DNA from 3 places in the Photobacterium piscicola genome. Region 1 is predicted to be linked to each of the others. Evidence: predicted binding sites of a transcription regulator. Region 1 holds the regulator's gene; each other region holds the start of a gene.
What was found. Region 1 encodes PurR, which represses purine synthesis genes. Its sites were predicted from a motif close to TNANGNAAACGTTTNCNTNA; they were not measured.

Region 2: ACJZU6_RS07505 (phosphoribosylaminoimidazolesuccinocarboxamide synthase) is a predicted target of PurR. The motif match lies at 7,105-7,124, and genes of this name have one in related genera.
Region 3: ACJZU6_RS05610 (formate--tetrahydrofolate ligase) is a predicted target of PurR. The motif match lies at 4,713-4,732, and genes of this name have one in related genera.

Annotation. Positions count from the first base shown of each region.
Region 1 is NZ_CP175534.1:1,691,784-1,703,194, forward strand. Features, by position in the region: gene ACJZU6_RS08110 (FAD-dependent oxidoreductase) at 1-594, opposite strand, end outside; gene ACJZU6_RS08115 (carboxymuconolactone decarboxylase family protein) at 584-1,153, opposite strand; gene ACJZU6_RS08120 (TfoX/Sxy family DNA transformation protein) at 1,634-2,221, opposite strand; gene purR (HTH-type transcriptional repressor PurR) at 2,588-3,592, opposite strand; gene ACJZU6_RS08130 (heme ABC transporter ATP-binding protein) at 3,972-4,763, opposite strand; gene ACJZU6_RS08135 (iron ABC transporter permease) at 4,760-5,797, opposite strand; gene ACJZU6_RS08140 (ABC transporter substrate-binding protein) at 5,816-6,724, opposite strand; gene ACJZU6_RS08145 (biopolymer transporter ExbD) at 6,724-7,143, opposite strand; gene ACJZU6_RS08150 (MotA/TolQ/ExbB proton channel family protein) at 7,140-7,841, opposite strand; gene ACJZU6_RS08155 (energy transducer TonB) at 7,845-8,681, opposite strand; gene hutW (heme anaerobic degradation radical SAM methyltransferase ChuW/HutW) at 9,094-10,506, shown strand; gene hutX (heme utilization cystosolic carrier protein HutX) at 10,549-11,076, shown strand; gene hutZ (heme utilization protein HutZ) at 11,208-11,411, shown strand, end outside.
Region 2 is NZ_CP175534.1:1,558,067-1,569,477, forward strand. Features, by position in the region: gene gnd (decarboxylating NADP(+)-dependent phosphogluconate dehydrogenase) at 1-846, shown strand, start outside; gene ACJZU6_RS07485 (hypothetical protein) at 927-1,223, opposite strand; gene torA (trimethylamine-N-oxide reductase TorA) at 1,511-3,979, opposite strand; gene torC (pentaheme c-type cytochrome TorC) at 4,003-5,181, opposite strand; gene torE (trimethylamine N-oxide reductase system protein TorE) at 5,228-5,404, opposite strand; gene ACJZU6_RS07505 (phosphoribosylaminoimidazolesuccinocarboxamide synthase) at 5,884-6,987, opposite strand; gene ACJZU6_RS07510 (metal-dependent hydrolase) at 7,204-7,968, opposite strand; gene ACJZU6_RS07515 (DUF445 family protein) at 8,210-8,923, opposite strand; gene ACJZU6_RS07520 (ATP-dependent helicase) at 9,181-11,411, shown strand, end outside.
Region 3 is NZ_CP175534.1:1,107,711-1,119,121, reverse strand. Features, by position in the region: gene ACJZU6_RS05625 (ATP-binding protein) at 1-2,168, shown strand, start outside; gene ACJZU6_RS05620 (EAL domain-containing protein) at 2,178-3,413, shown strand; gene pflA (pyruvate formate lyase 1-activating protein) at 3,534-4,274, shown strand; gene ACJZU6_RS05610 (formate--tetrahydrofolate ligase) at 4,818-6,572, shown strand; gene ACJZU6_RS05605 (YfbU family protein) at 6,909-7,415, shown strand; gene ACJZU6_RS05600 (ATP-binding protein) at 7,695-10,079, shown strand; gene ACJZU6_RS05595 (sigma-54 dependent transcriptional regulator) at 10,069-11,349, shown strand; gene ACJZU6_RS05590 (DUF2057 family protein) at 11,398-11,411, opposite strand, start outside.

The DNA.
Region 1 (11,411 bases):
GGCAGAGATGATGCCACTGAGTGAATCTATTTTTCCAAGTTGAGTACCCGCATTAATATAAACGGCAGTACCCGCTAACATTCCTAATTGGCTAACCCAGAAAAAAGTACGGGTTTTAATTATGGTTAATCCCATTAAAAGATTAATAAGGAAAAAAGGGAAAACAGGAATTAAACGTAAACTCAGCAGATAAAATCCGCCTTCTTTCTTTATGCCATCATTTAAGGTTGTTAAGCGATTACCAAATTTTGCTTGTACCCAATCACGTAAAATAAAACGACTAGATAGAAAGGCCAGTGTTGCGCCTATTGTACTGGCAAAAGACACCATAATTAGGCTGGCCCAGAAACCAAATAAAGCTGCGCCTAATAAGGTTAATATTGATGCGCCAGGAATAGACAGAGCAGTGACTAAAATATATAAACTAAAAAAGCCAATATAAGATGTAATTGGATTTTCAATAATATAGTCTTGCAGGGTTAATTGTTCACGTTTAGCCGCTTCAAGGGTAAGGTATTGGCCAAGGTCAAAATAAAACCAAGTGCCAATAATTGCCAATATAACGGTAAGCAACAAAAGTTTATTACTTTTCATCGTGGCTCCTTTGTTGAGGCTGAATAGGTAATGAGCAAAAACCTTGTGCAGGAACATCTAGCGCAGTATTAAACTTAGCGGATAAATTTTGAAAACTCACTAATGCGGTTAATTCAATAATATCATCGCTGCTATACCATGTTGCAAGCGCTGCTAGCATTTCATCACTGACATGTTGATCGCTAAGAGTCATTGCTTCGGTATAAGCTAACACTGCTTGTTCTTGCTCTGAAAAGTGATCAGAAGATTGCCAGTGTGCAAGTGCTTTAATTTTTTCTAATGAATGGCAGCGCTCTGCTAATTTCATGCCATTAGCGTCAACACAGAAAGCACAATCATTTAGTTGTGATACTCGTACACAGACTAATGAACGTATCACTGCATCAATCGGTGATTTTTTACGATCAAGGTAACCAAAGAACAAAGCCACTAACCAGAAAAGCACTGGTTTTTGTCCCCATAGTTTCGCGGGATTGAGAATATTGCCAAAATGGCGTTTTTGAAGCCATAGCAAAGGTTTGACCCATAATGAGAATGTTTTTTTGGTTAATATACGCAAGGTATGTCCTTATTAAATGAGAATCACATCGACTATTAAGTAGCAAGACCGAGGGAAGTGATATTGTATTTCATTTAATGACAAAAATTTTTATTATTCAAAAAATTATTAGATATAACAAAGAACAAATAACAATAATGAATGTATGAATTGTTACATTTTATGTGGTGAATGATGCTTTAGTGTGGTATTGGATAAATATTCGTTCAAGAACGTTAAAAATACGTTTTTATGAAGGATGTATCTATGATTTTCGATATAAAGAATAAACAGGATCTTGGATAACTATTTCTTCATGGAATGTGTATTTTTAATTGTGCTGTATAATTAATGTACACAGTAAGATGTGTTCAGAGGAAGTGCAGGTTCAAGTAAGGATAGTTTGGAAAGATTATATGCAGATATCGAATAAAATAAATTAAAGAGGCACTGAGCCTCTTTATTCTTAAGCGTCACTTAGCCAGTTGACGAATATATTTATTATAGTTTTGCGAGCAGTTCGTTACGTCTACTTTCTGGTATTACAGACCAATGTTGGCCATGTATAGCACCTTCTAGAGCCCATAATAATTCTAAACTTAATGATGCCTCTTGTGTTTTTTGTAATGCCTTATAGGCGTTGAGTGCACCAAGATCGTATAGTTGATCAATAGTTTGAATACCTGCTTTTTTGAGCATTCTTTCATTTGATAGGCGTAAGTTAGGTAAATCTTTTATCCTAGCTGGCGCGCAACATTCTTTTGCTTTTTTATCAGCAAGTGCTGCTTCAAGAGAATATTTAGCTTGCTCTATTATTTTTTCAGGTTCTTCCCACCATTCATCAAGAATTGCGTAATGTTTAGTTATTACAGGAAACCCACGTTTCTTATAGATGTACGGTTCTAATCCCGCTTGTTGAAACTCCTCTTCAGTTTTAGCGTTTGCTCTTAGGTGAAGTTTATTATTAACCACAAGTGCGAACATTGCTTCGCCTGCGAAAATACCAAAGCCACCAAATATAGAACGCGATTTAACATTACCTAAATGGTCTAATAATTTTAATGAGTTTTTTAATATTGGTTTATCCATACTTCTACTCGGTGAATAAATGAGTGTCACCTAACATTAAAGTAGTCGTAAATTGACTTATTATTAAAGTTATTTACGAGAGAATTTTCCTACTCTAAATCATCCATGTATCACTTTATAAATAATATTATCAATATAGAAGTATTATTTATAATTTGTAAGTCTTTTGCTTACTATTATATGTATTTACAAGACCTATTATATTCGATCTTTTAAAAAGGTAAGTTTTAATATTAATTAAAGCTGATGAATCTGTGAGTTTGTTCATGTTTTTGAGAATAAGATATTTTTTGTAGGATCATCGAGCGAAATTCATTAGCTATAAAAAAGCCAATAAAAATATTGGCTCAATCAAAAGGGGGCGTGTTAGCGTAAATCCTTTACTGACTTGCGCTCAACGATGGCTGGCGTCATTTCAAAGATTTGAGGTTCATGATCTTTGTTCTTCATGCGTTCCATTAAAATCTTAATGGCGGTTTTACCTAAACGACGCTTTGGCTGATGGATAGTTGTTAATGGTGGCGCGAAGTAAGGCGCAAGATCAATATTGTCGTAGCCAATAATTGAAATATCACCAGGAACGCGTAACCCTGCTTGTTCAAAAGTACTGATCAGTGCCATTGCCATAATATCATTGAAACAGAAAATGGCGGTTGGGCGATCTGTCATTGCAATATACTTCTCAGCAGCTTCAACGGCTGAATCACACTCAAAGTCACCTTCAAGAATCCAGTTTTCGTTAACTGCTAAGTTTGCTTCTGCCATTGCTTTATTAAAGCCTTTTAGACGTTCACGACACGTTGATTTATCGTTGTGGCCTGATAAACAACCGATACGGCTATGACCATGATCGATAAAATACTTAGTCGCAATGTAGCCACCTTGCTCAGCATTATCCTGAATTTTATCAGTATGTGGGCTTTCTGGACCCCAATCCATCACTACCATTGGTAGGTCTTTTTGACGCTCAAGTAAATCCAGTAATTTCTGATCAAGATCAGAACACATTACCAATAAGCCATCGACACGCTTTTCTGCAAGCATGCGCAAATAATCATATTGCTTAGAAAGGTTACCTTCAGTGTTACATAAAATGAGCGTGTAACCTTCACGGTAGCAATACTCTTCAACACCATGTACAACCTCAGCAAAAAAAGGGTTGGTTGACTTAGTGACTAGCATGCCAATTGTACGGGTTGTATTACATTTTAGGCTACGCGCAACAGCACTTGGTGCGTAGTTAAGCTCTTCAACAGCAGCAAGTACTTTTTTCTGTGTTGCTTCTGCGACAAAGCGCGTTTTATTGATCACGTGTGAAACTGTTGTAGTTGAAACGCCAGCCATACGTGCAACATCTTTAATGGTTGCCATATTTATTCTTCTAATAATGGGTGCTAGAGATGTTTCTAGCTAATCGTGAGGTACCAAATTGAGTAATTACTGAGATGAATATAATTCAATGTTTTTCGGTAAAGTCTCTCGTTAATTATTCAATTTGGCACCAATAATGTGTCTACTGCATACTTAAATAGTATTAACACTAAAAGCCGCATTTATTCGCGGCTTTATAATTATTGCATATTTTTCAAGTGTAATCGCTTGCGTTCACATTTTACTGAGTGTTACGCGTAGTGCAACGTTTCAATTGTCTGGGAGTAAATTATTTGATAACTATCAACAAAAAATCGTAAATTTCAGTAATTTTACTGAAATTTACAAGAGATAATCAAAAAGACGATGAACTTTAATACTAGGATAGTAGATAAGGATAACCATGAACAGGGTGGGGATGTACGGAAATGTTCCAACCGTAGACATTGTTAATTATTTCAGGCTGTAATGCTTGCCATGGTGATCCATCGGCTTGAATCTTACCGTGTTGAATAATGACCATACGTTGAGCATATTGCGCAGCTAAGTTGAGATCATGTAATACGATGATAACCGCGGCACCTTTTGCTGCCATGGTTTGTGCCATTTGTAGCGTTTTATGCTGGTGGGCGAGATCTAAGGCAGATGTTGGCTCATCTAACATTAGAATACATTTATCATCAGCTTGACTGAGTTGTGTTAGCACGCGTGCGAAATGGATTCGTTGTTTTTCACCCCCTGATAACGTGGGATATAAGCGTGGTGCAAGATGAAGAACATCAGTATTACGCATGGTTGTGAGGGTGATATCGTCAATTTCTTGGCGTGACAAACATAGCGGCATAGTGCCAAGTTCAACCACTTCTTTACAGGTAAAGGCGAAAGACAGCGAACTGTGTTGCGGTAAAATACCTAAATGGCACGCCAATTCAGATCGTTGCCAATCTTCAATATCGCGATTAAAAAATGTAACCTGCCCATTTTCAGGTGTCATTTCACCGCAGAGTATTTTAAGTAACGTGCTTTTTCCTGCGCCATTAGGCCCAAGTAGCGCCGTTATTTCACCCGCTTTTATATCAATATTAAAGTCATCTAATAATACTTTTCCTGCCAATGTTAATTGCAAATCACGTGCCGAAATGACAGTTGGGCGTGCAGAGGTTACCGTCATGCGATTCTGCCTTTTTGTTTATTCAATAGATAAATGAAGAATGGAGCGCCTAAAATAGCGGTAATAATACCAACGGGGAGTTCTTGTGGTGCAAACGCACTACGCGCGATCATATCTGCGACAAGTAAAATTAAAGCACCTAGAATAGCTGAGATTGGCAATAATGTTTTATGATTAGGGCCTGAAATCATGCGCCCTAAATGGGGGATCACCAGACCAATAAAGCCAATAGGACCTGTAATAGCAACGGTAATCCCCACACCAGCAGCACATACAATAATTAAACTGCGCTTTAGATGTTGAACATCCACTCCCATATGGCGGGCTTCAGCTTCTCCTAATAAAAAGGCGTTCAATGCATTAGCTTGGCGATAACAATAATAATAGATAACAATGAGGCTCACAAAGGCAAGACAGATACTTGACCAAGTCGCCCCTGCAAGTGATCCCATTGACCATAATGAAAAATCACGTAGCGCTTGATCATCGGCAATATAGTTAAGTAGCCCCAAACCAGCACCAGAAATAGCACCAATTGCGACACCTGCTAATAGCATTACCACGACAGATGTGCCGTTTTTATCAGTGCCGAGGTGATATACCAAATATGTGCTCAGCGCGCCACCCAAAAAAGCGAAGAAGGGCACAGCACCAATATTCATTAATAAAGGGTATTGCGCCATTAATGGGGCAAATAAAATGATCGCAAACGCAGCACCTAGGCCAGCACCTCCTGAAATACCAATAATGCCCGGATCGGCAAGAGGATTACGAAACAACCCTTGTAGCACCGCTCCGCAGATCGCAAGTATGGCACCAATCGCAATACACAATAATGTTCGTGGTAAGCGTATTTGATGGATCACTAAATCAACATGGGTGGCGAGTTGATGCTTACCTGGTAATAAAGATAAAAAACTGTCTTTATAACTGATATCCATCGGTCCAATAGCGATAGAGCTTAATAGTGCAAAGAGTAATGCACCTAGACTAATCGAATAAATGACATGGGGTGAAATACGACTAACGTTCATGGTGACATTTATCTCAGATTACGATTGTGGGTAAAAAACATGATTAAGACGCATGGCTTCATTAATACTATGAATGCCTAAGCCACCAATTAATGCCGTACCATCAATCACGGCAATGGCATTATTTTTTGCCGCAGGAGTGGCTTCTAATACCGGCATTTTTTTGATGAGTTGTGCCATATTTTTAATTGAGGCTGTGGTGCGGCTGCTAAGTAAAATAATGTCGGGTTGCATTTGCAAAATAGCTTCGGTTGAAACTGGCTTATAGTTTGCGATAACGGCTGCCGCTGGGTTTATTGCTCCCGCTAAAGTAATAATACTGTCAGCGGTGGTATTTTTGCCAGCAACGCTTATTGGTCGTCCATCATGAATCATTAAGAACAATACTTTTTTCGGTTGAGTCTGATGAGTATTGTTTTTTTCGATGTTTTTTACTGTCGCTGCGATAGTTTGCTTAAGTTGCTGTGCTTGTTGTGAATGTTGGGTTAAGGCCGCAACTTGATCGATTCGATGCAGTAAATCAGACACCGTTTCGCCACCGTTAACAATATCCACCTCAATTCCCGATTGTTTTAAAAGGGTTAATGTCTTTTGTGGCCCCATTTCATCAGAGCCAATAATACGAGTGGGGGCTAAAGCAATCAGGCTTTCCGCTGACAGTTGACGGTGATAACCGACTTTAGGCATATCATCCGCTACAAGGGTTTTACTGGTAACATCGACAGCTATTAATTGCTTTTCAGCCCCTAAAGCGTTAATGATTTCTGTAATAGCCGCACCTGCACTAATAACTCTTGCAGAACTTGCTTGTGCATGGGCGAGAGGACTAAATATGCTTGAAGCTGTGATAAATAGTGTTGCTGATAACAGTATTTTTTGAGAAACATGACGCCAAGGTGAGGCGATAAAAGAACGGTAGCTGTCCATTATTGTTGATCTTCCATTAATAGTTGCGTGGCTTTAATGTCATTTTTTTGTAGAAAAGCTAATAACTTGAGCATTTGTTCTACGGATGCTTTTTTATCAGCACCAATAACGACAGGCTTATCTGAATGTGCTTTTACAGCGGCTAATAATTGCTGTGAAAAGTTGTCCCAGTTGTCGACCGATTGACCGTCTAATGCCCAATAAGGTTCAGTCGCAACCAGATTTATCGTGATCGGATCGGCCTTGGTTGTTTGTAATATTTGGGTTGAGGTCTGCGGCAATTCCACATCTAGTGATTTAATTTTTACTGTTGCGGTAAGTAATAAAAACACCATAACAATAAAGATAATATCCAATAAAGGCGTTAAATCAGGATTGAGTTCGTCTGCATTTTGCTGACTATTATTGATACTAATCATGCTGATTTGCCAGTGTAAGCAGGGTTTTCTTCACAAGTATCACATGGCTTTACTGGGCTATTACCGACATCAATGTTCATGCCTTCTAACCATAAATTACAACGATTTAAGCTGTGCTCCAGTTTCGCCATAATGCTATCGGCCCATAAACCTAATAGCTGTGAACCTGTAATAGCGGGCAGGGCAATAATTAAGCCAGCCGCTGTTGTACGCATTGCTAAACCTAAACCATCAGCAAGATCACTTGGCGTAACCGAGCCTGTTGATAGGGCAATGCCTTTAAACATTTCAATTAAGCCCAACACCGTACCAAGTAAACCTAATAACGGACTAATCACACCAATTAAACTCAGTAATCGTAGCCCTGAACGTAATTGCTGGCGCTGTTGAAGTAACCAAATACCCGCGGCATCTTCACGTAATGGTTTCGTGAAATGACGATGAGAAATAAGCATTGCAATGCCTTTACACAGTAATGGTCGTTGATGCTTAAGTTGGTCTGCTAACTGATCTAGCGCACGATCATCATGTCGATTCTGTTTATCTAAAAGGGCGGTGATTTTGGTTTTTCCAACGCCCGTGCAGAGTAGTACTTGTATAAAACGCTCGACGAGAATCATGATCGTTAGTGCTGAGCATGTAAGCAGCGGCCATGTCATAAGGCCAAATTGTTGGGTGAGGTTGTCGATAACAGTCATGGTTTAGTCCAGTTTAAAACGTACAGGGATCTGTACTCGGTGGGCAATCGCCTTACCGTTCACAATATGAGAAGAAAAATGCCATTTCTTAATCGCCGTAATTGCTGCGTTATCTAAGATATGAGCACCGGATGATTTGATCAGTTTTTGTTTGAGTTGTTGTCCTTTTATACCAATCCAGACTTCAATCAGTACTTGACCCTCAATTCCGCGACGTTTGGCTAATTTGGGGTAATTGACAGCGCCTGGTCGTGTCACAAAGGTCGGCTTTGATACCAATTGTAATGCTTGTGTTCCTGCATTATCGACAGCGGTGGCTGCTGTTTTATTCGATTGATTTGACAGTGTTTTTGTTGATTTTAGCGCTGTTTTTGTATCCGTCATCGTTGTTACAGTTGATGATGTCTGCTTTAAAGGTTTTTTATGTGTAAGCTGCTTCTTTTTTACTGAGGTGACGTTTTTTATTGGGGTAACGCTATTTTTAATCAGCGGTGTAGTTTTCTTTTTCGGTGGTGCAGTTTTTTTAAGTGTTGGGGCTTTTTTAGGGACGGTTTTATCCACTGTTGCGGTCTTTGCTAAGCGCTTCATAGTCGATATAACTGGGGGCTTTACTGGCGCAGACTTTGTTGGTACTGCTTCTGTCTGGGTGGATACTGGCGTTACCGTTGGTGGTGGTGTTTTCGCCACAGCAGGTGGAACTGCAACGAAGGTTAAACTAACGTGTGGAGTATCGCTTCCCATCGTCAGTGTGATTGGATCTTTGGTTGGCATAGCAGCAAGAAACATACTATGAACCAATAATGATACCGCCCCTGCGGCAACGTAACGTTTTGTATTCACTATTATTACCTAAAAATAACACTAAAAAGAACGTTGTCGATAGTGATTGAATATTGATGCAAAATACCACCCCTTGTGTGTACAGTCCGTTTTGTCAGCATTTTCATGTGGTTACTTAGATAACCATTAATATAGACTCTTTATTTTTAGCCATTATCCACGAAATGCGAATAATATCAATTATCATTTGCAATATTATTCAATGCAAAATATCATGACCGCAAATGAGATAAAGAATCATTGATGGGAATGGCAATGCACCGTTTCTACATTGAAATATCTTGAAATAAGCAGCTTGAAAAGTGATAGCAAATAATCATAAATGATGTGATGTGGGTCGATTTGTCGCCAACCTTATCGAAGTTACACATCACAAGTTACTGAAGAGGGGCTAGTGGATATAGCCATTAATATGATAAATGCCGAACAACCTATATTGCCTATAAATACGCCAGCTAGTTTGGATATATCTAGTTTTGGTGGTGATATATTTGGAGAAAATACGCCGGATCCGTTGCGATTTGGTTTTCGACGTAAATTATCGGCACATGCTGGTGGTGGCAGTCATAATCCTATTGCTCCAGACCAAATACAGCCGTTAGCACAGCAGATTTTGCAACTAACAGACCCACCTTTTAATAAGCGTTGTTTATACGTTCATATTCCATTTTGTCGTGTACGTTGTACTTATTGCAGTTTTTTTGAATATGCATCAAGCCAACGTCTGATTGATGATTATTTTGCAGCATTAATGGTTGAGCTTAAGTATAAAGCTGCGCAACCATGGACGCAGGCTGCACCTTTTCAAGCGGTCTATATTGGTGGCGGTACTCCGACAGATTTAACTGCGGCACAAATTAAACAACTCGGCACCATGATTCGCCATCACTTTCCGTTAGCCTCTGATTGTGAGTTAACGCTAGAAGGGCGAATTAACCGTTTTAGCGATGAAATGTTTGAATCGGCACTTGAAGGCGGGTTTAACCGTTTTTCTTTTGGTGTGCAAAGTTTTGATACACAAGTGCGCCGTAAAGCAAAACGTTTAGATGATCGTGACATAGTGCTGAAACGCGTCAGTGAGTTAGCAGCAACCGATCAAGCGCCAATTGTGATTGATTTACTCTATGGACTGCCATACCAGAATCTTGATGTGTGGCAACTAGATTTAAATGATTTTCTTGATTCTGGTGCCCATGGTGTTGATTTATATCAGCTGATTGAAATGGGCAATACGCCAATGGGGAAAATGGTTGAACAAGGCCGTTTACCAGAGCCGGCTGATACTATGACTAAAGCTTCAATGTTTGAAATGGGGGTAGATTATATGGCTAAACATCATCTACGCCGTTTAAGTGTTAATCATTGGGCGCGCGATAACCGCGAACGAAGTTGCTATAACAGTCTTGCTAAAACCACCGCAGAAGTCTTACCGCTAGGGGCGGGTGCAGGGGGCAATGTTGGCGGTTATGGTTATATGCAACATCGCAAACTTGAACGTTATATGGATGATGTTAATAACCAACGAATTCCACTCGCGATGATGGTTAAATCATCACCTCATGCTGCAGTTAATACGGCAATTAAAGCGGGCTTTGATCGTGGAGTGATTGTTGCAAAACAACTCGATAAGCAAGCCGGTTGGCCATTGTTTAGTTTTTGCATGCCATTATTTCAACAGTGGCAACAACATGGTTTTGTCGAAATAGAACAACTCGGGCATCACCGCTATTTAAATCTGACGTTAGCGGGGCAATTTTGGGCGGTAACGCTGGCGCAAGCCTTGATTCAAGTAATAACGACTGCAACGGTAAAAGCACAATCTTAACCGTGTGAAAATTAAATTTATTAGCTAATTGTAATTAAAAGGATGATAACTGTGTTTACTCGCTATTCTCATGATGAATTAAAAACGAAAGTTGCTCAAATATTGCAGCAGGATGAAAAACTTCATGCAGGTGCAATTGCTGAACAACTACAGGTTACAGAAGGTGAAGTGGTGTTATCGCTGCCATCTGAGTTAGTTTTTCCATTGGCTGGCAATGTGGCACAAACCATCGTAGAGGCATTACCGAGTTGGGGGCCAGTTACGGCCATCGTGCATTCAATGGGATCTATCTTTGAAGTAAAAGCACCGTTTCCCAAAGGAAAATTAGCCCGCGGCTACTATAATTTAATGGGTAAAGAGGGTGAATTACATGGTCATCTACGATTAGATTTAGTTGAGCATATTGCATTAGTCAGTAAGCCATTTATGGGTCAGGAAAGCTATTTTATAGGTTTCTTTTCCGAACACGGTGAATGTATCTTTAAAGTCTATTTGGGGCGAGATAAACAGCGCAACTTATTCTCAGATCAAATTGAAAAATTTCAACAGCTCAAACTACTAGCAAATTAAATGTTTGGTTTATGAGAAGCCGTCATTAGTTAAAAAGAACCATTATTTTAAAAACATGAGTTAAAAATATAATAACAATATAAAAATAGAATGTTAGTCAGTCTGCATTAAAAAGGAAGAAGGGAAATAAAATGGGTGAAGTAAAACAAGAACGACTGCAAAACCGTTTAGGACCAGAGATTAAAGAATTTCGTGAAGCGTGTTTAACACTGCAACTGGCGACGGTTGATATTAATGGCAAACCTAATGTTAGTTATGCACCTTTTGCGTTACTTGATGATGGGTATTACGTCTTAATTAGTCAGATTGCCAAGCATGCGCGTAATTTACTGGAA
Region 2 (11,411 bases), 130 kb from region 1:
CACTTCATGAAGTCTGGTTTAGAGCTGTCTCATGATGAAATGCAAGCTATTCTTCAAGAATGGAATAAGACTGAGCTAGATAGCTACTTAGTTGAAATTACAGCTGAAATTCTTGGTTATAAAGATGAAGATGGTCAGCCTCTTGTTGAAAAAATTCTTGATACTGCGGGCCAAAAAGGTACAGGTAAGTGGACAGGTATTAATGCACTAGATTTAGGCATTCCACTAACACTTATTACTGAAGCAGTGTTTGCGCGTTGTGTTTCTTCAATGAAAGAGCAACGTGTTGAAGCAGAAAGCTTATTTGGTAAAACAATTGCTAAAATTGATGGCGATAAGAAAGAGTGGGTTGATGCATTACGTCAAGCACTACTTGCATCAAAGATCATTTCTTATGCACAAGGCTTTATGTTAATCCGTGAAGCATCAGAAGAGTTTAACTGGGATCTAAACTACGGCAACGTGGCACTTATGTGGCGTGGTGGTTGTATTATCCGTAGTGCATTCCTAGGTAATATTCGTGATGCATACGATACAAACCCAGAAATCAAATTCCTAGGTTCAGATACTTACTTTAAAGATATTCTATTAAACAGCATGCCAGCATGGCGTAAAGTAGCATCAAAAGCGATGGAAATTGGCCTACCAATGCCAACAATGACATCAGCATTAACCTTCCTTGATGGCTACACAACAGCAAGCTTACCTGCGAACATGATTCAAGCGCAGCGTGACTACTTCGGTGCTCACACCTATGAGCGTATTGATCAGCCTCGTGGTCAGTTCTTCCATACGAACTGGACGGGTACTGGCGGTAATACAGCATCTACTACTTACGACGTATAATGTCTAAGTAATCGATATAATTAAGCCATCGTTTTTACGGTGGCTTTTTTTATGCATGATGTATTGTGATGAATCTAGATTTAACTTGCTATACGTTGGCAATAGAGTAATGCGCGTAATTCCATATTTTCAGCTTCAAGCGCCACTATTTGTTTATGAGCTTCTGTGCGCATATCTTCATTTGTTTTTCGTGTTTTTTCAAAAATATCGCTCAGGGCACTAAACAATTCTTCTCCAGCAAGCAGCATTTCTTTGCCGCTAATTTCAATATTATAAGAACGTAATAAATCACGAGCATAAGTGGTTAAGTCACCTTTGGCGCGACCAATTTCTTTGTCAATTAATGGGCAAGTGTGAGGGTAGGAGAAACCTGACATATTTTGTACCTTTAAAGTCAAATATCCATAAAAGATAATTGTTATAAACCTCCGTGCCTATGAGATGATTTTCGCTTACATTTTTAAATTGATCAATATATGCACAATAAGTTTGACAAAAAACAAACAAACGTCTCTTTTTTGATACAAATTAGTCAGTAATCATGCTGTTGGGTGAAGCATTAATCTATGTTGATGAGTGCTAATTACGGTGATTTGTTGGTAAAAATAAACCCTCGTATCGATTAAGAGTACGAGGGCTTAAATATCACACTAAAATCAAATAATTAACTTACTTCAATTGGGCCACCAAAGGCGGTTACTGGTGGTAATTCACCTTTGAATTTCTCAATATTGACTAAACACGTTTGGGCACTAGTCGCTTGCGCCAATTCGGATGTTGGTATATCCATGGTTAGAGTATTTGGATCGCCATAGGTATCAATCGCACCAATCTTCTCATTTAATGGCCCGTACCATGCACCTTCTTCTATACGAACGACGCCTTGTGGGTAGCTGTCTGTGATAACAGCACCTGCAAGTAGTTGACCACGATCGTTAAACACACGTACAACGTCACCGTCTTTGATGCCTTTAGCTGTAGCATCTTTTGGGTTGATGTAGACAGGTTCACGGCCTTGGACGGTATACGTCGCGCGGAATTCATCGGATTCACACATTTGTGAGTGCAAGCGTTTGTCAGGGTGACAAGATTGCATCCAGAACGGATGTTTATCTGAGCCCGGACCACCATGTGAACGTTCTGTCTTTTCAAACCACATTGGGTGACCTTGACAGTGTTCATAGCCATAACGAGCAATCTTACGGCTGGATATTTCAATGAAACCTGACGGTGTGCCTAGCGCATTTATTTCTGGATCTTGACGGAAATCGGCATGTCGAACCCAGGGCTTACCAGTGCCAAAATCTAGGAATCCTTGCTCCCAGAAAACATCAAATTCTGGCATGTCGAATTTGCCTGCATTAGCTTTTCGGCAATCGTTATACAGCATTTGAACCCATTGCATTTCATCCATACCACGGGTGTATTCTTTATTTTTACCAAAACGACGTGATAATTCAGTGAAAATATCAAAGTCAGTTTTTGATTGGTACAGTGGGTCAACTAACTTTTGCATTGCGATTAAGCCACGGCCACTGTATGAGCCCATAACGTCAATATCGTTACGTTCAAACTGAGTACATGCAGGGAGTACAATATCAGAGAAACGACAGGTCGCCGTCCATGCAAAATCAATCGTTACCACGGTTTGTAATTTTTGGAACGCTTGTTTCATGCGGTTACGATCTTGGTGGTGATGCCAAGGGTTGTTACCGCTGATCACCATCATTTTGTAATCAGGCAGAATCACTTTAGAACCATTGTATTTAATTTCTTTACCCGGTTCTAAAATACAATCAACGAAGCGTGCGACAGGGATAGTACGACTATAACCATTGAAGTCGTTGTTATCCCATTTGGGTTTTTGCCCCTCATCCACGTTACGAGGAAAACCGCCTGGTGCTGCAAAGCCTGTTGATGGGACACCAATACCGGAGTAATGATGGCCATAAGAAATACCGCCGCCAGGTAAGCCAATTTGTCCTACCATCGCAGCAATAACGGCACCCATCCAGTAAGGTTGCTCGCCGTGTTCTTGACGTTGAATACACCAACCAAATAGAATTTGAGTACGCTCTTTAACCAGCATACGAGCAAATTCACGGATTTGATCAGCGGGTACGCCACAAATTTCAGCTGCCCATTCTGGTGTTTTCTCAATGTTATCTTTAGTGTCACCTTTGACATAACCAATAAACTCATCAAAGCCCAAACAATACATTTTGATGAATTCTTTATCATAAAGATTCTCAGTGTAAAGCGTGTGTGCTACACCCAACATAAACGGTACATCTGTCTGCGGGTGAAGGTAAAGATGCGTGTTTTCTAAGTAACGCTGGGTCTTGTTTTTAACCGGATCAACCGAAATAACATTGATCTCACCTTTAGCTACTTTTTCTTTTAGTTGCGCAAGGTAAGGGTAAGACTCATGCGTTTCACAGTTCCAACCTACTTGGAGGTTTTTAACCGGATCGTTAGCCCATAAAATAATGTTCTTACTGTTGTCTAAAATTTCAGACCATGACGTACCTTGAGCATATACTTCAGTCGAACCTAGCACATAAGGCATTATGGTTTGGCCTGCACCTGTTGAGTAGTCGCCAACTTTGGTGATGTAATTACCGTGCATACCGACAGCACGTTGCATGTGACTGGTACAGCTATGGAATTGACCCGTTTGACGCCAGCCTGTTTGACCTGCGTGGAGCGCCCATGGACCGTAATCTTTTTGAATACGCTCTAATTCACGGTAGAACAAATCTAAGGCTTCATCCCATGTCACACGTACAAAACGATTATTACCGCGTGTTTCGCCACTAAACTTGTGCTTTTTAAGCCAGTCTAGACGTACCATTGGGTAACGAACGCGTGATGGATTATAAATAATCCCCTTGATGCCTTTTAGCATTTCAGTTGGGTTTTTATCTATTTCAATCGCTTCAATTTGTTGCACTTTACCTGCATAAATTTGTGCACGAAAAGCACCCCAGTGAGATCCAGAATAACGCCATGTTCCTTGACCTATTTGATCGTCTGCAAACACTTTTGATGATGCGAGTAGGCTTGGGCCTATAACTGTCGCTGCACTTGTTGTAGCAAGGCCTTTAAGAAAACTTCTTCTTGATACTGACATATTTATTTTAACTCCATCAAAACTTAGTGCTGTGCATCAGAAAAATCAGATGAATGCTTCTGTAGGTACTTCAACACAATAGCTTCGCTATCACGGTCAAAGTTTACAAATGCTAGCATACCGTTAAACATGCCCGGCCATGTGTTTGCATCAAAATGCGCTTCAGCAGGTTGGGTGTGACATACAGAACAGTTGGTGGTGTAAGCTGTTTTTGCTTGTGCCCATACTGGTGTGATGTCATTCACTAATGAGTCTTTAGGCATCCATACTTTAGCGGTAACACGCTGCCAAGGAAGGCCTGTTAGGTCATCGACTTTCTCTTCATATTTATCAACAACTTTATCATTTTGAGCTGATTCTTTAAGTAGAGATGCAACCGGAATATTCATTCCGAAATCTTCCTGAATCACACGACCATAGCCTTTATCTTTACGCCAACCTGCAATCTCAACTTCTACTGCATTATCTGTTTCATCAATGACTTTAACGCCAGATGCTGGATTTAGAATACCCGCTTCAACAGTCATTGCTTTATCTTCATAAACAGGTAAGAAGCGAACGCTATAAATCTCTTCACCTTTGCTGTAATCAGTACCATGAGAAAGTTGGACTAGCTCTGACACCATGCCACCACTGGTATCCATATCTTTTGGTAAGTGGTGAGCAATACCTTTATGACAATCAACACAGCTTTGATCTCGCTCTGCTGCATTTTTCATTTGAACGCGTGCAACAGGGGACATTTTTTCGAAGTCCATACCTTTGTAATCATGGCAATCACGACATTCTTGTGAGCCATTGGCTTTAAAGCGTTCCCATTCATGCTGTGCTAGCACAATTCGGCGATCTTCAAATTTTTCAGGGGTATCAATGAATCCAGCAAAATGGGCAAAGACTTCTTTGCTTGCTTGAATTTTACGTGAAATTTTATCAGTCCAATCATGAGGGACATGGCAATCAGGGCAGGTTGCTCGAACACCTGAACGGTTCTTATCATGAATAGTATTAACGTATTCAGGCACGACATTATCGGCATGACAGCTTACACAGAATTCTTCAGTATTCGTTTTTTCAAGGGCCGTATTAAATCCGCCCCAGAAAATAATACCCGCAACAAAACCGCCAAGGGCTAAAACACCAAGGCTAATATGAACGCTTGGGCGTGATAGAGTCAGCCAAGCTTTTTTTAAAAATGCTTTCATTATTATTGTTTCTCTTTAAATGATGCTTGTAGTGTGAAGTAGGGGATCAACCACCGTGACCGGGAGGACCAAAGACAAACAATTGCAACATCCAAACTGTGAAACCATAACCACCAACGAAAATGACACTTAAAATAGGGAACAGGAAAATGGTAATAAAAAGGAACATTTTCCATTCGCGGCTACGTGTTTTCTTGGCAGTAGCATCAGTAATACTGCTCATAAAACCTCCTAAAATATGGTTAAAGGGAAAGTTATTTCTTATAAATAGTTATATCAATTTTAATTTCAATATGATCATAAAGTAGACCGCTGTACTTATTCAATTATTAAATGCGTAATTCTGTTATTAAAATAGTATTTTTTTGAATTTAAACTTAGTTATTAATACTAAAAATACATATGTATAAATTAATTATTATTTAAGTGTAATTATTACAATAAAAGCCAAGAGCCAACTTGTGGTAATGTTGTATTTTTGTTTGTTTTATTGGTGCTTATTGGGTGTGATTGTTGGTTATTGCGATGCTATTAATGGTTTGTGTTGATTGAAAATTGAAGGATTGGTAATGGAAGAAGTGTTTTGTTAATGCTTTTACGTAATCTAATATGAATAGAGTCGTAATTAAAGGCTTAATATGAATGGAGTTGTTAATAATGCGGGATAGAAAAGAGAGCTATCAGATAGCTCTCGAATAAATATTAATCAATTAATTGATATTCTTGGCGTAATATATCAATAATTTCACTCTTTGGATCTTGGCTTAGAGTAATTGGTTGTCCAGTGATTTTTTCTGCGATATTGGTGTAGATTTTAGATATCTGCATTAATATATCTTGAGGGAGCGCATTCTCTGTCGCTAGTGCAAAACGTTCAGGCATACGTTCTTTATTTAATAAAATATCTGGATCTGGAAAGTAATTAAGCAACACTTGACGGAAATCTTCTTTGGAATTTTCAACGATCTGTCCGTCACGATAAGCGGCACCATCCCAAATTCGTGATGAATCTGGTGTACCCACTTCATCCATATAGATAAGTTTTTCATTACCGTTAGCATCTGTAACGTAGCCAAATTCAAATTTAGTATCGACAAAAATTTGGTCTAATTTTGCTAATTCGTGACTAATAACTGTAAATCCATCGGTTAATAGTTTTTCGTAATAGTTAATATCATCAGTATTTCGGAAATTAAAGGCTTGGTAGTTATTGATGAGATCTTGACGAGTCACGTTAACATCATCCGCTTCAGGCACATTAGGGATGTCTTTTAGGATACCTTTGGTTGAGGGGGTCATTAGAAGCTCTGAAAGTTTTTGATCTTTTTCTAGACCTTCTGGTAGTTCGATACCACAGAAATTGCGTTCACCTTGCGTGTATGATCGCCACATTGAACCTGTGATGTATTGACGACAAATAGCTTCTACCATTACAGGTTTTGCTTTTTGTACAATCCAGACAAAAGGATGGGGAATATCAAGAATATGGCTATCGGCTAAGCCATTATCTTTAAAGAGTTTAAACCAATGATTTGAGATTGCATTAAGTGCCGCGCCTTTACCGGGAACACCTTTCAAACCACCTTCACCATGCCAAATACAGTCAAAGGCGGAAATGCGATCACTGATAATCATAATTGCAAGAGGCGCATCAGGTTGAACGTTGTAGCCTTTTTGTTGAATTAGACGACGACTGTCTGCGTCTGTTAGCCAATAAACAGAGCGTACTTTTCCACTGTGAACGGGTTTATCGGTACGGATGGGCAGGTCGTCATTGACGGCAAGAACTTGATCAGCAAGACTCATGGTGAAATTCCTATTTCAAAATGATGGCATCGAAATACAGAGTGTTTAAGATAAACATTACCTCAAGCACTCATCTTATTAAGCATAATACTCGGTTCATTGTACGACTACCAGTAAAAAAGCAAACGATTGCTTTTTGGTTTGAAATGGTGACAAATGTAAAGTATGGTAATGAAATATCATACTTTACATTATGAGATAGTGTTTTACTGGGGATTAAAAACGTTGATAAAAGGCATGTAAATCACGGGGCGTAATATAAAACATGTGCAATAACCATTGTTTAGTATCGTCCAGGTTGAACCAGACAGGTGTAAATTGGAAATGACTCCAATTTGTGACAACTTGTAGTGCACCATCATAACTTGGTGCTAGATCAAATAAGATAACAATAGCGATAACCTGAGCTAGGCTAATGAACGGTTTGGTAAAGGCAAAAGGTTTAAGTGCGGTGCCAAATGATGATTTAAAGCGTTTGTTTGATAGATCGACGCTGTATATTTCATCAAGGACTAAATGTACGATGCCGCCAAGTAGAACAAACCCGCCAGCAAACCAACTATCAGTCGCTGTATGCCCCAATAAGACGCAAATATGGACACAACAGAGTGCAATAAGAGTCACAAATGAAATCGAGTGACATGCGCCACGGTGAACCGTACAACGGTCAAATACCGCTTTGCCAAAATAACGAATAGTAATAAACAATGAGATGACATACAAAATCAACTCAAGCATTGCGACATGGGTGTAAATATGGCTGATGAGTAAAAAACAACAAAACCCAGCCAGAAGTGTAAACAATGCTTTCATCGACGTTGAGTGGTCTGAATCAATGTCAGGTAGAAGCCCACCGATGGTGCCAAAAAAAGTCATCCATAGTGCAATGCTGGGGCTAATATGATCAGCCGACAACAATGTAGTTGCTGTTAAACCACTAACAATTGCTGCAATTGTGAAATGGGTCGAGAAATTTGCCAAGAAAAATGAATTCCAACTGGATACATATACAGGTATTTATCACTGTTAGTTATCTTAGTTCAATATTTATCACACTTTTAATGTAATTTATGAAAGTGATTGAGTGAAAAAGAATCATTTTAGTTTTTAGTTGCAATTAAGGTGAATAAATTGCTTTCTCAATTTGAAGCTGAAAGGAGTAAAGAGAGTAGCTGTATACGCTTTAAAAGGTCACAGCTACTTGAAATTAAAGCAGGTGATCTTAACCTGTAATCAATGCTGAAATGATGCCGATAATACCACCAAAGACTCCGCCCCAAATAACCAGCCAACCCAGGTGTTCGCTAATCATTTTTTCTACCATTTCTTTGACCATTTTAGGGGTAAGTTCATTTAAACGTTGGTCAATAATATCTTCAATTTTACTTTCAATATCATGCAATGTTTCAGGTTTGGCTAATTGTTGTTTCAGTGCTGTTTTAAAATTATCTTGTTCACTGATTTCTGTTACTGATAGCTGCATTTTCTCAATAAAAGGTTCACGTAATGGTTCCATGGCTTCTGGGCCACCCATCATGGTGATCATGCCGCCAAAGGATGAATTCATGATCACATCCAGTAATGAATCAAAGGTTGGTGCAAAATCAATTTTGCTGATAATTGGTTGCATATCCAGCACGGTTGATTGGTCGGTATCTTGGCTTAAAAAGCGACTAATGTTTTGTTGAGTAAAAAACTGCTCCATCATTAGGTTTTTAATGGCTAGTTTAAACGCTTCAAAGCGAGCAGGGATAACACCTGAACCATAAAGGCCGGGTACTTTTTCAAATAACATATAAATGGCAAGCCAGTTTGTTAATGCACCGGAAAAAGCAAATAAGCCACAGTAAAGAATGATATGTTGATTACTAATATAACCAATGAATAAGAGAAGGAGAGAGAGCACATTGGTCATTAAGCTTTTATTTTTTATCATGATGTAGTTCTTAGTAGTAACACCGATTGAAACGGCAAATAAAGACAGTCAATGGCGCATAGCCACCAATAATGGAGCCGAATTTTAACAATAGATAGTGACCAATGCCAGATTTTGCTGGGCTACACCATCTTTGATTACACGATGTTTGGTAGATAAAGGAGTGTGGATGTAATGTCATGTTTTACGATTTAAACTTTATATGGCAATTGCTATACTCGTTTGCTATGCGTTTATTGCCTTACTGAGTATTTTTAATGACCCGTTTTACTGCTGAACAAACTGCTTTTATTCATCATCAGTCAGGTAACGCACTTTGTGTTGCTGGTGCGGGAACGGGGAAAACAACAACGTTAGTCGGTGTTGTAGAACATAAATTACAATCAATCGCAGCAGAACAAATGTTGGTATTGATGTTTAACCGTGATATTCGCACCGATTTTAAGGAAAAGTTAGCACAGATCCCGTTAGCCGCGCGCGTGCCTGTCCATACTTTTCATAGCTTTTGTTTTCAGCTATTAAGACAGTCGGGGTATCTATCTACGACGGGTTACCAAATTGATTTTAATAATGGTGATAGTGATAAAACCATTGCTAAACTTGTCTTACGGCAAATGGCGGCACAAGAAAAATCGTATCAAAAACAACAAACGTTTAAAGATCCTCGCACTATTGAATTGTTAATGAGCTTTATTGGGTTAGTCAAAGCACATATGTTGCCGCCCAAAGAGGTATTTGATCTCTCTGAAATTAATAGAGAATATGCCTTTATCATTGAAGCATTTTGGAACTTTGAAACTGTACGTAAAGAGCGTAAACAGCTATTTTTTGATGATTGGCTGGTAGAAACTATACAGTTATTAAAAAATGATCAAGCTCTATGCCATTACTATCATCAGCAAATTAAATTTATGATGGTTGATGAATTTCAAGATATAAACACCGCGCAATATCAATTGTTGAAATTACTATTATCACCACAAGCTCAGTTAGTTGCGGTAGGTGATGTTGATCAGTGTATTTATAAATGGCGGGGTAGTGCTCCACAATTCATGCTTAATTTTGAACAAGATTTTGCGCCAGCAACGACATATAGTTTGTCGCATACGTTTCGATTTGGGCATAGTTTAGCATTAGCGGCTAGCCATTTAATTGCTAATAATAAACAAAGATTTCATGACTTTCAGACCATTGCGCATAAATCTGTTGCGGATACTGCTGTGGATGTTATTGGTACCGCTCGCCAAGTGGGAGAAATTGCGCAATCAGTGGCTGATTTTATTCAACAAGGTGGTCAACCTGCTGAAGTGGCTATTTTAGTTAGACGTTGGTCACAGGCGATGTTATTTGAATTAGCTTTTTTAACAAAGAAAATACCTTACCATATGCCGATCGGTTCGGTGTTAACACACAGTCGTGAAGTAAAGTTGTTAATGGACGTTATGATATTAGCAACGGGGCGTTTTTTAACATTAGCGGATAACGATAAAGCCAATTTATTGTTTAATTTATTATCTTTTCCACACTGCTATGTACCTAATAAAAGTTTACGCCCATTGTGTGAGTCTTTATCACAGCGGCCAAGTAACGAATGGCTTAGTTTAATAAAGCAAACTGAAAAAATTCAACCTACATTAAATCTAGAAACGTTTAAAGATCGGATTGAATTATTATTAATGCTGCAACGAAAAGGAAAGTTTAAAGCGCTGGCGGTTTATAAGCAATATCGTCGAGACAGTGAACTTGATAATTGGATTTGGAAAACAGAAGCAACGGCAACGGAAATAGAAGAAGCCGTTGAACGTTTAGACAGTGTTGAAACCGTATTAGAATCAATGGATCAAAACTGTGATAAAGCTTTACAGTATTTTGAATATTATACTCAACAGTCTGCAGCTGAAAACCAATCACACCAAAATAACAGTGTGCAACTAACCACTATTTTCAGAGCTAAAGGATGTGAGTATAGTCAGGTACATTTACCTTATTGGGATAAAGATGCTTTTCCTTATGTTAATCGATCATCATTGGGTATTTCAGCAGATACAGAAGAAGAACGTCGACTTGCTTATGTAGCAATAACACGTGCCAAGCATAGTGCCAAAATATATTATACGGTTGAGAATACCAAGAAAGATCAATATGTGCGTAAAGACAAAAATGCCAGTCAATTTATTCTAGAATCTAAAGCTGATGTTGCGCAGGAAATTGGCCCTCAACTTTATCATGATGGTGAGCTGCCATACCATAAATCACCTGTTGTGCAGGGATATTATCGTCGTTTAGGTCGTATTGATGACATGCAATTACCACCAAAGGTTGTTGCTATTTCTTTGCCTGAGATAAATACAGCAGGAGAAAGTGTTTATAGCTATGAGTGGGCATTACAACAACCGATACCGGATAAAGCTGATAAATTGATTCGTAGTATGGTTCAAACAAAAACGACTAAATACTTAGAAACTGAAGTAATACGTATTATTCGAGA
Region 3 (11,411 bases), 580 kb from region 1:
AAGATCGCATCTCTATGCGAGATGATTATTCAAGCTTAGTTGCCGAAATGCGTAATGCTGTACAGCAAGGCTATTGGCGTACCGAGTTACAAATTAAAATCAATGAATTAAGTGCACCTTGTTGGATTGAACTACGTTGTCAAATTACGCCAGCAGCAATCGGTTGGCAGTGGAATAGCATCCTGATTGATATTACTCAATTAAAACAGCAACAATTAGCACTGACAATCGCCAAACAAAAATCGCAAGCAGCCACAATAGCAAAATCACGCTTTTTAGCCATGATGAGTCATGAAATTCGCACGCCAATCAGCGGCATTATTTGTTTATTAGATTTAATGAAACCTTATGCTCAACAGCCTGAACTTTATCAAATCCATAAAAATCTCACCTTTTCAGGTGAAAACCTACTTAATATTGTGAATGATGTTTTAGATTTCTCTAAGCTTGAATCAAAAAAACTAGAGATCAATCCGCAACAAAAAATAATGTATAAAATAGCCACAGTGTTAGTACAACCTCATGCTATTCATGCCGCACAGAAAGGGCTAGATTTTAAATTATGGCTTGATCCTAATATCGCCAAAAGTTTACGTTTTGATAGTTTTCGTCTTAAACAAGTGCTGAATAATTTACTTAATAATGCGATTAAATTTACGTCTCAAGGCGCTATACACCTTGATATTAATTTATTATCCCAACAAAATAACCAGCAAACTATTAGCTTTACAATCACAGATACTGGCATAGGTATTGCGGCTAAAAATATCAATAAACTCTTTCAGCCATTTGAACAAATAGAGCAAAACACCGATCGTCGCTATGATGGCACCGGATTAGGGCTATCAATTTGCCACCAACTGATCCAATTAATGAATGGAACGATTTCAGTATCAAGCCAACTTAATAAAGGCACTAGCTTTACGATCACTCTCACGTTTGATATCTGCCAAGCCGCTGAGGTTAAATCATTAAACAAGCACTGTGGCTTACTCTCGATAGTCAATGATCTTATTTTAACCAACTATTTAACAGCTTGGGGTTGTTCTATCTCGCGGTTAAATGTCACCACCAAAGAACAACTCGCAGTTGCAATATCAACCCAATGTATTGATACTATTTTTGTGCCTCAATCATGGGCAAATCAACATAATATTGATCTTAATTGGATTGCAATTAACTTACCTTCGGTTAATTGGATTACTATAACCTCTACTGATGTCATACTTACGTCCAACATTAATGCCCGTAATATTTCCCTTAGCCCGCTTTTATCTCAACAACTTTATCGTGCATTAACAGAGCCCTTTCAACCGTATAACAATGACAATCAGTCTCGCTATAATGTGCCTATAACGCTAACTCGTGAACAAGCTATCGCAGATAACCGTTATGTGTTGGTCGCAGAAGATCATCCAATTAACCAGCAGATACTCAAACAACAATTAGAGCAACTTAACTATGCGGTAGATATTGTTGATAATGGAAAACAAGCTTTAGTTGCATTAGCACAGACTAATTACAATATTTTACTCACTGATTGCCATATGCCAGAAGTCGATGGCTATGAGTTAGCCAAAATAATTCGAGAGCAAGAACAACGAACAGACGCGATAGCTTTACCTATTATCGCGATTACAGCCAACGCTCTCACTAATACCTGTCGTTTTCAAACCATGGGTTTTAGCGATTATTTAATTAAGCCATTAAAGCAACAACAGCTAAAAGATATATTAGCAAAATGGATAAAACCATTAAGCATAGACCAAAACGTCAAAAAAATGTCACAATTAACTATCGAGCCAACAATATCGTCAATAACATCAACCACACCAAAACAAGTTATTGATATAAATGAACTATTACCCATATTTGGTGACAGTGAGCTGTGTCAGTTATTGCTACAACAATACTTAGAATCTTGTTTTGACGATTTATCACAGCTTAAAACAGCAATATCACAACAAAATAATGATAGTATCTTTATGGTTAGCCATCGCATGAAAGGTGCTGCACGGATGATGGCTTTTCATCCATTAGCACAAATAACCCAGAAGCTTGAATTACACTCGCAACAAGCGCAAATAGACTCGACCGATTTACAACAAGACTACTTGCACATTGAGCAACTAATCGAACAATTATCACACCAAATTAACAGTAAATAGGATCGAAGAATGAACATATTATTGATTGAAGATCATGACTTTCAACGTCAAGTTCTTGCAACCCAATTAGCTCATCTTATCGATCCAAATCAAGACCATATACACTGTGCAACTAATGGTGTGTGCGGATTGAAGGCGGTAGCACTATATCAACCGCAGTTACTGTTTTGTGATCTCAACATGCCACAAATGGACGGCATCAGTTTTCTCGGTCATCTTGCTGAACAGCAATTCACTGGTGCAATTATTATCACTAGCGCATTAAATGCGGATGTACTTCTTAGTGTCAATAAAATGTGTAAAAACTATGGCCTTAATTTATTAGGTACATTAGCGAAACCAACCCATCTTGAGCAACTAAAACAATTATTAGCTTTAGCGGTCAATCAACAACCGTTGGGCGATGCACCAATATCAGCATTACAACTCGCACTCACAGAGCAGGATATTATTGATGCTTTTAATGCTAACTACTTAACCCCTTATTATCAGCCCATTGTTAATTTAAAAACTGGCGAATGGGTCGCTAGCGAAGCATTAATTCGATTTATTCACCCAGATTATGGCATTGTGCCTGCAAGTAATTTCATCCAGCACTTAACCCAAATAGGTAAAGACAGCCATCTCGCCTTACTCATTATCAATCATGTAATCAGCCATCAAGCTATATTTGAAGGCCGAAGAGTTGCTGTCAATATCTCAGCCAAAACCTTAGTTGAACGTAGTTTTATTAATCATGTGCTGGCATTACATAATCAATATCCACAATTGCATCACTGGCTTTATTTTGAATTAACTGAGTCAGATTTATTTGAGTCGGCAGGCAAAGCTCTAGAAGCTGCTGCTCGATTAGGCATGCATGGGTTTAATCTTTCGATTGATGATTTTGGTACGGGTTATTCATCGCTAAAACAACTCGATATCTTGCCGTTTAAGTCGCTAAAGTTAGACATTAGCTTTGTGCAGGCGATGCCAACAAATTACACCGCTAAAGTAATTATTGAGACTTGTTTATTATTAGCACATCGACTTAATTTAACAGTGATAGCTGAAGGTGTTGAAGATATTACATTGTGGTTAAAGCTACAAAAAATGGATTGTGAACTCGCGCAAGGTTATTTTATTTCACCACCGTTACCTTTTAGCCAAATTCCAATTTGGCATGATCAATGGCAACAACGAAGCCAACAATTACTCAATAATTCAGCCTCCAAAGAGATATTAACTAAAACACAAGAGAGATGAATATCACCCACTCTTATCTGATCCATGCTAATGAGGGATCCTGAGTTTTCGCTATATTCACACCTCGTTTTGTAATAAAATAACATATAAATAAAACGCAGTATGCGGAGAAATAGAACAATGTCAGTAACAGGTCGTATTCACTCTTTCGAATCTTGCGGAACCGTCGATGGCCCAGGAATTCGGTTTATTGTATTTCTGCAAGGTTGCTTAATGCGTTGCCAATATTGCCACAATCGTGATACATGGGATACCCATGACGGTCGTGAAGCGACTATTGAAGAATTAATGCATGAAGCAAGATCATACCGTCACTTCATGAATGCTTCTGGTGGTGGTGTTACCGCCTCTGGTGGTGAAGCAATGCTACAACCAGAATTTGTCCGCGATTTCTTCCGTGCTGCGCAAGCAGATGGAATTCATACTTGTCTTGATACCAATGGCTACATTCGTAAACATACCGATGTGGTTGATGAGGTATTAGATGCTACCGATCTTGTGATGCTTGATCTTAAACAGATGAATGATAGCGTTCACCAAAACTTGGTTGGTGTTTCCAATAAACGTGTGCTTGATTTTGCACGTTACCTACACCAGCGTGGTCAAAAAACATGGATCCGTTACGTAATTGTACCGGGCTACACTGATGATGAACAATCTGCACACCAATTAGGTGAGTTCATTAAAGACATGGATAATATCGAAAAAATTGAGCTGCTGCCCTACCACCAGCTTGGTGAGCACAAATGGGAAGCTCTTGGCTTTGAATACCCATTAACTGGGGTTAAGCCACCGAAAAAAGAGACAATGGAAAATATTAAAAACATTCTTGCAAGCTATGGTAAGAAAGTTATGTATTAAACAACTGTGTCATAGTTGTTAATACAAAAAAGAGCGGCTTATCTTTATCTCTAAGGAGTTAGATAAGTCGCTCTTTTCTATTTAAACTGAAAAGATAAAATAGTATTTATCGTGACAACGGTAAAATTGTGACAAGAAAAGAGATTAACAACACCATAATTAACAATGAGATTGGTACTGTATACTTCCACTTAGTTACAGGTTCTTGCATCATAACTTCCTTTGCTAAATTTACACCCTACTTGATCAGGGTCATTTTTATATGGCACATACTTTAAATGCAGAGCAAAAAACAACCAATAACTAATAATGAAATAATACATTCCATTATCAATAAAAACTAAAAACATCACCTCTTTATCTTCCACTAAATAGCAATAGCCCCTATAAAAAAACCATAAAAGGATATTTATCCATGATAAAATTATGGTATAAACCAAAAGCAAACGTTTGCGTTAATGCAAAAAGACAGATTTGCAGTTAAAAAAGCGTTCAATATCAGCATTAATATTACTCTATCTGCCTATGAGGAAATAAGCTCTCATGAAAAGTGACATCGAAATTTGCCGAGAAACGCGACTCACTCCCATTGATCGCATCGCCTTCAATGCCGGCATTGAAGCACAAGATCTTACGCCTCAAGGCAGCTTAAAAGCGAAAGTAAAACCCGCTATTTTAAAACGGTTAAGCAACAAACCTGAAGGTAAGCTCATTTTAGTAACGGCTATTACTCCAACCCCACTCGGTGAGGGTAAAACAGTAACAACCATTGGTTTAGCACAAGGGTTAGCTAAAATTAAGCGCTCAGTATTTGCCTGTATTCGCCAACCATCAATGGGGCCAGTATTTGGTATTAAAGGCGGAGCGGCAGGAGGCGGTTATAGCCAAGTAGCACCAATGGAAAAGCTCAACCTACACTTAACGGGGGATATTCATGCCGTAACCGCAGCGCATAATCTTGCAGCAGCAGCATTAGATGCTCGTCTATACCATGAATCACGCTTAGGCTACGACGGTTTTACTGCACATACGGATTTACCCGCCCTACGGATTGATATTAATAATATTAGCTGGAAGCGAGTAATGGATCATAATGATCGTGCATTACGTATGATTACAGTTGGTCAAAATGAGCCAGGGAAAACCATTAATGGCCTTGAACGCCACGATGGATTTGATATATCTGCCGCTTCTGAATTAATGGCAATTTTAGCCCTTGCCACAGATTTAGCCGATATGCGTCAACGTATCGGAAAAATCGTGGTTGCTTATAACCTTGACGGTGAGCCTGTTACAACAGAAGATCTACACGTTGCAGGCGCAATGGCTGTCACTATGTGTGAAGCGATTGAACCGACGTTAATGCAAACCTTAGAAGGGGTGCCAACACTTATTCATGCCGGACCTTTTGCGAATATTGCTCACGGTAATTCTTCGATTATTGCCGATAAAATCGCATTAAAATTAAGTGAATTTACGGTGACTGAAGGCGGCTTTGGCTCTGATATGGGATTTGAAAAAGCCTGTAATATTAAAGCACAACAAGCACAGCGTGGTCCTGATTGCGCAGTCGTTGTTGCAACTTTGCGTGGCCTAAAAGCAAACTCAGGACTCTATGATTTACAGCCAGGGCAATCATTACCTGATAGTATTTTTGAACCGGATAGTACAGCTTTATTAGCTGGTTTTGAAAATTTACGTTGGCATATTAATAATGCCGCCAAATACGGTGTGCCCGTTGTAGTGGCGATTAATCGTTTTCCACAAGATACTGATCAAGAACTTGAACAATTAAAACAACTGATTTTAACCACAACCTTTAATGTACATGTTGATGTTGCACTCAGTGAAGCTTTTGCCAAAGGTGGAAACGGTGCAGTTGAACTCGCCCATGCGGTGGTTAACGCTTGTAAAACACCAGCAAACTTCACACCACTGTATCGCTTGAATCAAACCATTGAAGAGAAATTAATGGCAGTGGCTGAAATTGGGTATGGCGCGAAAAATCTTGAGCTATCACCTTTAGCCACACAACAGTTAGCTAAGTTAAAAGCGCAAGGGTTTAATGATTTAGCGATCTGTATGGCAAAAACACCTTTATCTATTACTACAGATCCTCATATTAAAGGTGCACCAACAGATTTTACGGTTCCAGTAAGAGAGCTAAAATTATGTGCAGGAGCTGGGTTTATCTATGCTTTATGCGGTAATGTCATGACCATGCCTGGTTTACCTGAAAAACCTGCATTTATGAATCTTGATCTTGATGCTGATGGCAATATTATTGGCCTAAGCTAAAGCCATACCATTAAATACTCAGGTATCGGTGATCATCATGGTTACCGATACCCAGCCTCACATTGGCCACCAATTCAATTGCAATCCTATTTAACGATTAAATAAACCTACAAAAATAGTGGTTTTTAATTAAAATCAATTAGATATGTTTTTTATCAACATATCAATTGGATAACATTCGTTAACAAAAAATAATCCTATTCGTGGTGTCAGATCATTTTATTTTACACTCAACCTGCTAATCTCACGCTCATAACAAATATTCCTTGTGCTCACTATCGCGATAAAATCACAACTGAGTGAGTGCAATCTATAAAAAATTTGAGGCTTACTACAATGGAAATGACTAACGCTCAACGTCTAATTCTATCGAATCAATATTACATCATGTCAAAACTTGCACCTGAAAATGCTGACAAATACCGTCGTTTACAAATGATCATTGAACGTGGTTACTGTTTACAGATGCGTGAGCTTAACAAAGACTTTGGTGAAGTTTCTGAAGATGAATGTAAACAAGTTCTTGAAATTATGGAAATGTACCATGCTCTACAAGAATCATTTAATTTAGAAGATTGCCGTTGTGATGGTGCTAAAGACATTGACCAGCGTCGACTACAATTTTTAGGCTTTGATGTAATTACTGAAGCTAAGTTAGTTAATTATGTTCGCTTTCTTACCAATGATGAAGGCCTATACCCACAGTTTCCTAAAAATGAACACCAGTTCAATAGTCATGTACCAATGCTAGACAAATACCTACGCATGCTGACTATTTGGCGCGCATGTCCACGCCATTACCACTTATCTTGCAGTGAAATCCAACAAATCATTACTGCATAAGTTTGATAAGCATTCACAATAAAACCGAGTTAATCAACTCGGTTTTTGTTTTTATTCTCATACAATGATAATAAAACACAAAACTGAAACGTGATCCATTGTTTACGATAACACCACTCTCTCACACTAATAACAGCCGTTGTTTTGTTATAAAAACTATTAGTGATCATTTCTGTCGCTGACGTATAATTACGTCTACTTCTTCACGCTATTAATACGTAATCTAGCAAGGTTACATTTATTAGTAATATGCCATTTAAATTTGAATAGATAATAACAATGATTAGCTATGTAAAAAATAATACCATTGGTAATCGTCTGACCTCTGCCATTATATTAATGGCATTCTTAACGATCAGTGTCAGTGTTATTGCCGCATTAACATGGCAAAAATTAAGTCAACAAATAGGCACTATTGCTAATGATAATATGCCAACTTTACGATCAAGTTATCGTTTAGAGCGCAGTACGGCAGAATTACAAGCCGCATTAACAGCATTAGACATGAATACTAATCCGTTAAAACATAAAGCGATTAAAAAAAATATTGTCTCTATTTTAACGGCGATTAGACAATCAATAGATAATATTTCAAGTTTATATTACTACCCCAAAATAAAATCGGGTCAGCAACTATTAGTTGCTAATATCGATAGCTATATCGCATTATTACAGCAGCGAAATACCCAGCGATTAGCATTAAAACAAATAGAAAATACCATTAAATGGCTACATCAAGATTTAATTGATGAGTTACAACCACTGCGACTAGAAATCGAGTGGCAAATGATGCGATTACTGAATAGCCCTCAGAAATTACCGCAAGATCATGATACTAATATCAAAAATATCATGGCTGAGTTTTCTGTTATTCAAACCATTACCGTCAATGTCAATGAATTACATCAACTGATAGAAGACAGCATTCTTCACCGTCAACATAATGACATCAATACCGCTTTTGATGCTATTGCTCAAAAAATATTACAACTCAATAAAATCAGTAAGCAATTAAATAATTACCCTTCGACAATTACATACCGTCAATTACAGCAAGAATTTACACAATTAGTGACACCTAATGGCCACCTTCAAAAGCTCTTAATCTTAGATAATATAAATAGTGTAAAGATCACTCAATCTCAGCGTGATATTCGAAATCAATTAACACAACAAGAAAATATAATTCAAACACTTGTGGGTCACGCTGATAATGCACTCGCAAAATTAAATGGCAAAACAAGACATTCGATCTGGATCAGTAATTTAGTTTTATTTGGTGTGGTATTTATTACCATTATTCTTAGTGTTATTTTATCAATTTATTTAGTGGGTCGTGGCGTAGTAAAACGCTTAAACCTTCTAGGTCAAGATTTACAAGCTATTGCCAATGGTAATCTCAACGCCCATATTCAAACAACGGGCGTTGATGAAATAGGTATTTTAGGGGATAACCTGCGCTACTTCTGCCAGCAGATGCAAGAAATACAAAACTCTAATGCGCTTAATCTCATCAATAATACGCAAGCCAGCATTATTACTTGTGATCTCAATGGTGCAGTTGAATCTGTAAACCCTCAAGCATTAAAACAATTAAATTTTTGTAATGTCACCAAAAAGCATCAGGTTTGGGATCTATTTAATATCTCAACCCTAACCAAGCTACAACATTTATTTACTACCAATGGGCCATTAATGACCAATGGCGCTTATAACATGACCGTCAAATTAATTACCAAAAATGGTCAAAGCTTATATTTACGACTAGATTTCCGCACTTTTACTCAAGGCAATGATGACAAAGTTATTATTACAATGACGGATATCACCGAACAAGAAAATACTGCTCGCTGGCTTGAAAATACGGTGGCAGAGAAAACGCAATCATTAACTATTCGAAACCAACAACTGCGCGATGAGATTGAAGATCGTAAACGCATTGAAGGTGATTTAATTGAAACGCAAGATGAATTAATCCAAGCGGCAAAAATGGCCGTCGTAGGTCAAACGATGACATCACTTGCACATGAACTCAATCAACCATTGTCAGCAATTTCAACTCGAATATTTAGTGCAAAACTTGCACTTGATCATAAAAAATACGAAAATCTACCCACAAATCTGACAAAAATAGACGATCTTGTTACTCGAATGAGTAAACTGATCGTAAACTTTAGAAACTTTGCTAAAAAGCAATCAGCAACCAGGCCATTAAGCAAAGTGGATGTTCAAGATTCAATTAAACAAGCATTAATCTTGGTAGAAAGTCGCGCTAAAGTACAAAAAACAACAATGGTGAATACCATTGATCACCCTCTTTACGCACTTGCAGATCAAGTCCAGTTTGAACAAATTTTAGTTAATTTATTAGTTAATAGCTGTGATGCGGTTGCCCATTGTGAGCAACGAGAAATAACAATTATTCTACTAAATAGCCCATCTAATAAAATTCGGTTGGCTGTTTATGATAGTGGCGATGGTTTTGATGCCACGATCATTGACAAATTATTCATTCCCTTTACCACCACCAAAGATGTTGGGTTAGGCCTTGGGTTAAGTATTTGTGGTTCAATTATGACGCGACTAAAAGGTGAAATCTTCCTTGCTTCTAGTTTAACAGGTGGAGCAATGGTCGTACTGGAGTTAAATAAATATGATAAGTGATGATATTGAAGTATTGATTGTGGATGACGATCATGATGTTGTCGAAGCCTATCAAGAACTACTTGAAATAGCTGGATTTAAAGCGCAAACAGTGACAGATTCCACCTTGGTTTTAGGAATGTTAAAGCGTAATTGGCCCGGTGTTATCGTGTCGGATATGTATATGCCCGGCTTAGATGGCATGGAATTATTAGCCAAAATTCAACAGTATGATCATGAATTACCTGTAATTATTATTACAGGTCATGGTGATATTCCAATGGCTGTTGGTGCCTTGAAAAAAGGGGCGGTTGATTTCTTACAAAAACCATTACAGCCTAAAGAGTTAATTACGCTACTTGAAAAGTATTTACCTCAACGTCGCCAAATTATTGAACAACGTAACACCTTGCACACGACAACCGCAGAAGTATTATTGGGAGAAAGCCCACTCATCATTAAAATTCGCGAGCAGTTAAAAACTATCGCATTAACGACTAAAGATGTGTTAATTGAAGGTGAAAGTGGTACAGGTCGCCATACGGTTGCAAAATTACTTCATCAAAATAGCCAATTAAGTAATGGCCCTTTTGTTGAAGTCAATGCCGCAAATATTACTCGTACGCCGGATTTACAACGCAGCATGATTTCAGCTCGTAGTGGGTGCTTATGTTTATCTAACCCCCACCACATGCCCATTGAAACTCAACAGTGGTTGTGTCGTTTTTTACTTGAGCAAGAACGCCAAGGTAAAAAAGAAGTCCGCGTTATCGCTTTATTTGATGGTGATCCGACGGAATCTGTTGAAACTGAACAATTTTTACCTGAATTATTCTACTTTTTAAGTCAGGTACGATTTAACTTACCAACCTTGCGTCAACGTAGTAGTGATATCACGTTGATATTTAAACACTATATTAAGCAAAGTTGTAAGAAATTGAACAAAGCAATCCCCGCTATTGATAAAGCTTATCTGGCGATTTTAAATCGTTATGAATGGCCGGGAAATGTATTAGAACTTAAAAATGTGGCTGAATTATACGCCATAGGGATCGTAAAACTTGCAGGGCAAGAACGCTCAAAACCGTTAGATCAAATGAGTAGTCCACTTGATGATCTGGTTGATGGTTATGAAAAGCAAGTCATTGAAGATGCGTTATACCTCTTTTCAGGCCGTATCAATGAAGTGTCATCATACTTACAAATACCCCGTAAAAAATTGTATTTGAGAATGAAAAAACACGGTTTAGATAAAGCTGAATATAAAGTACGCTCAAACCAACCGCTATAAATCACAATCTATTCCCCAGAATTTGAACTATTCTGGGGAATTTTTTTATTATAATTCTAATG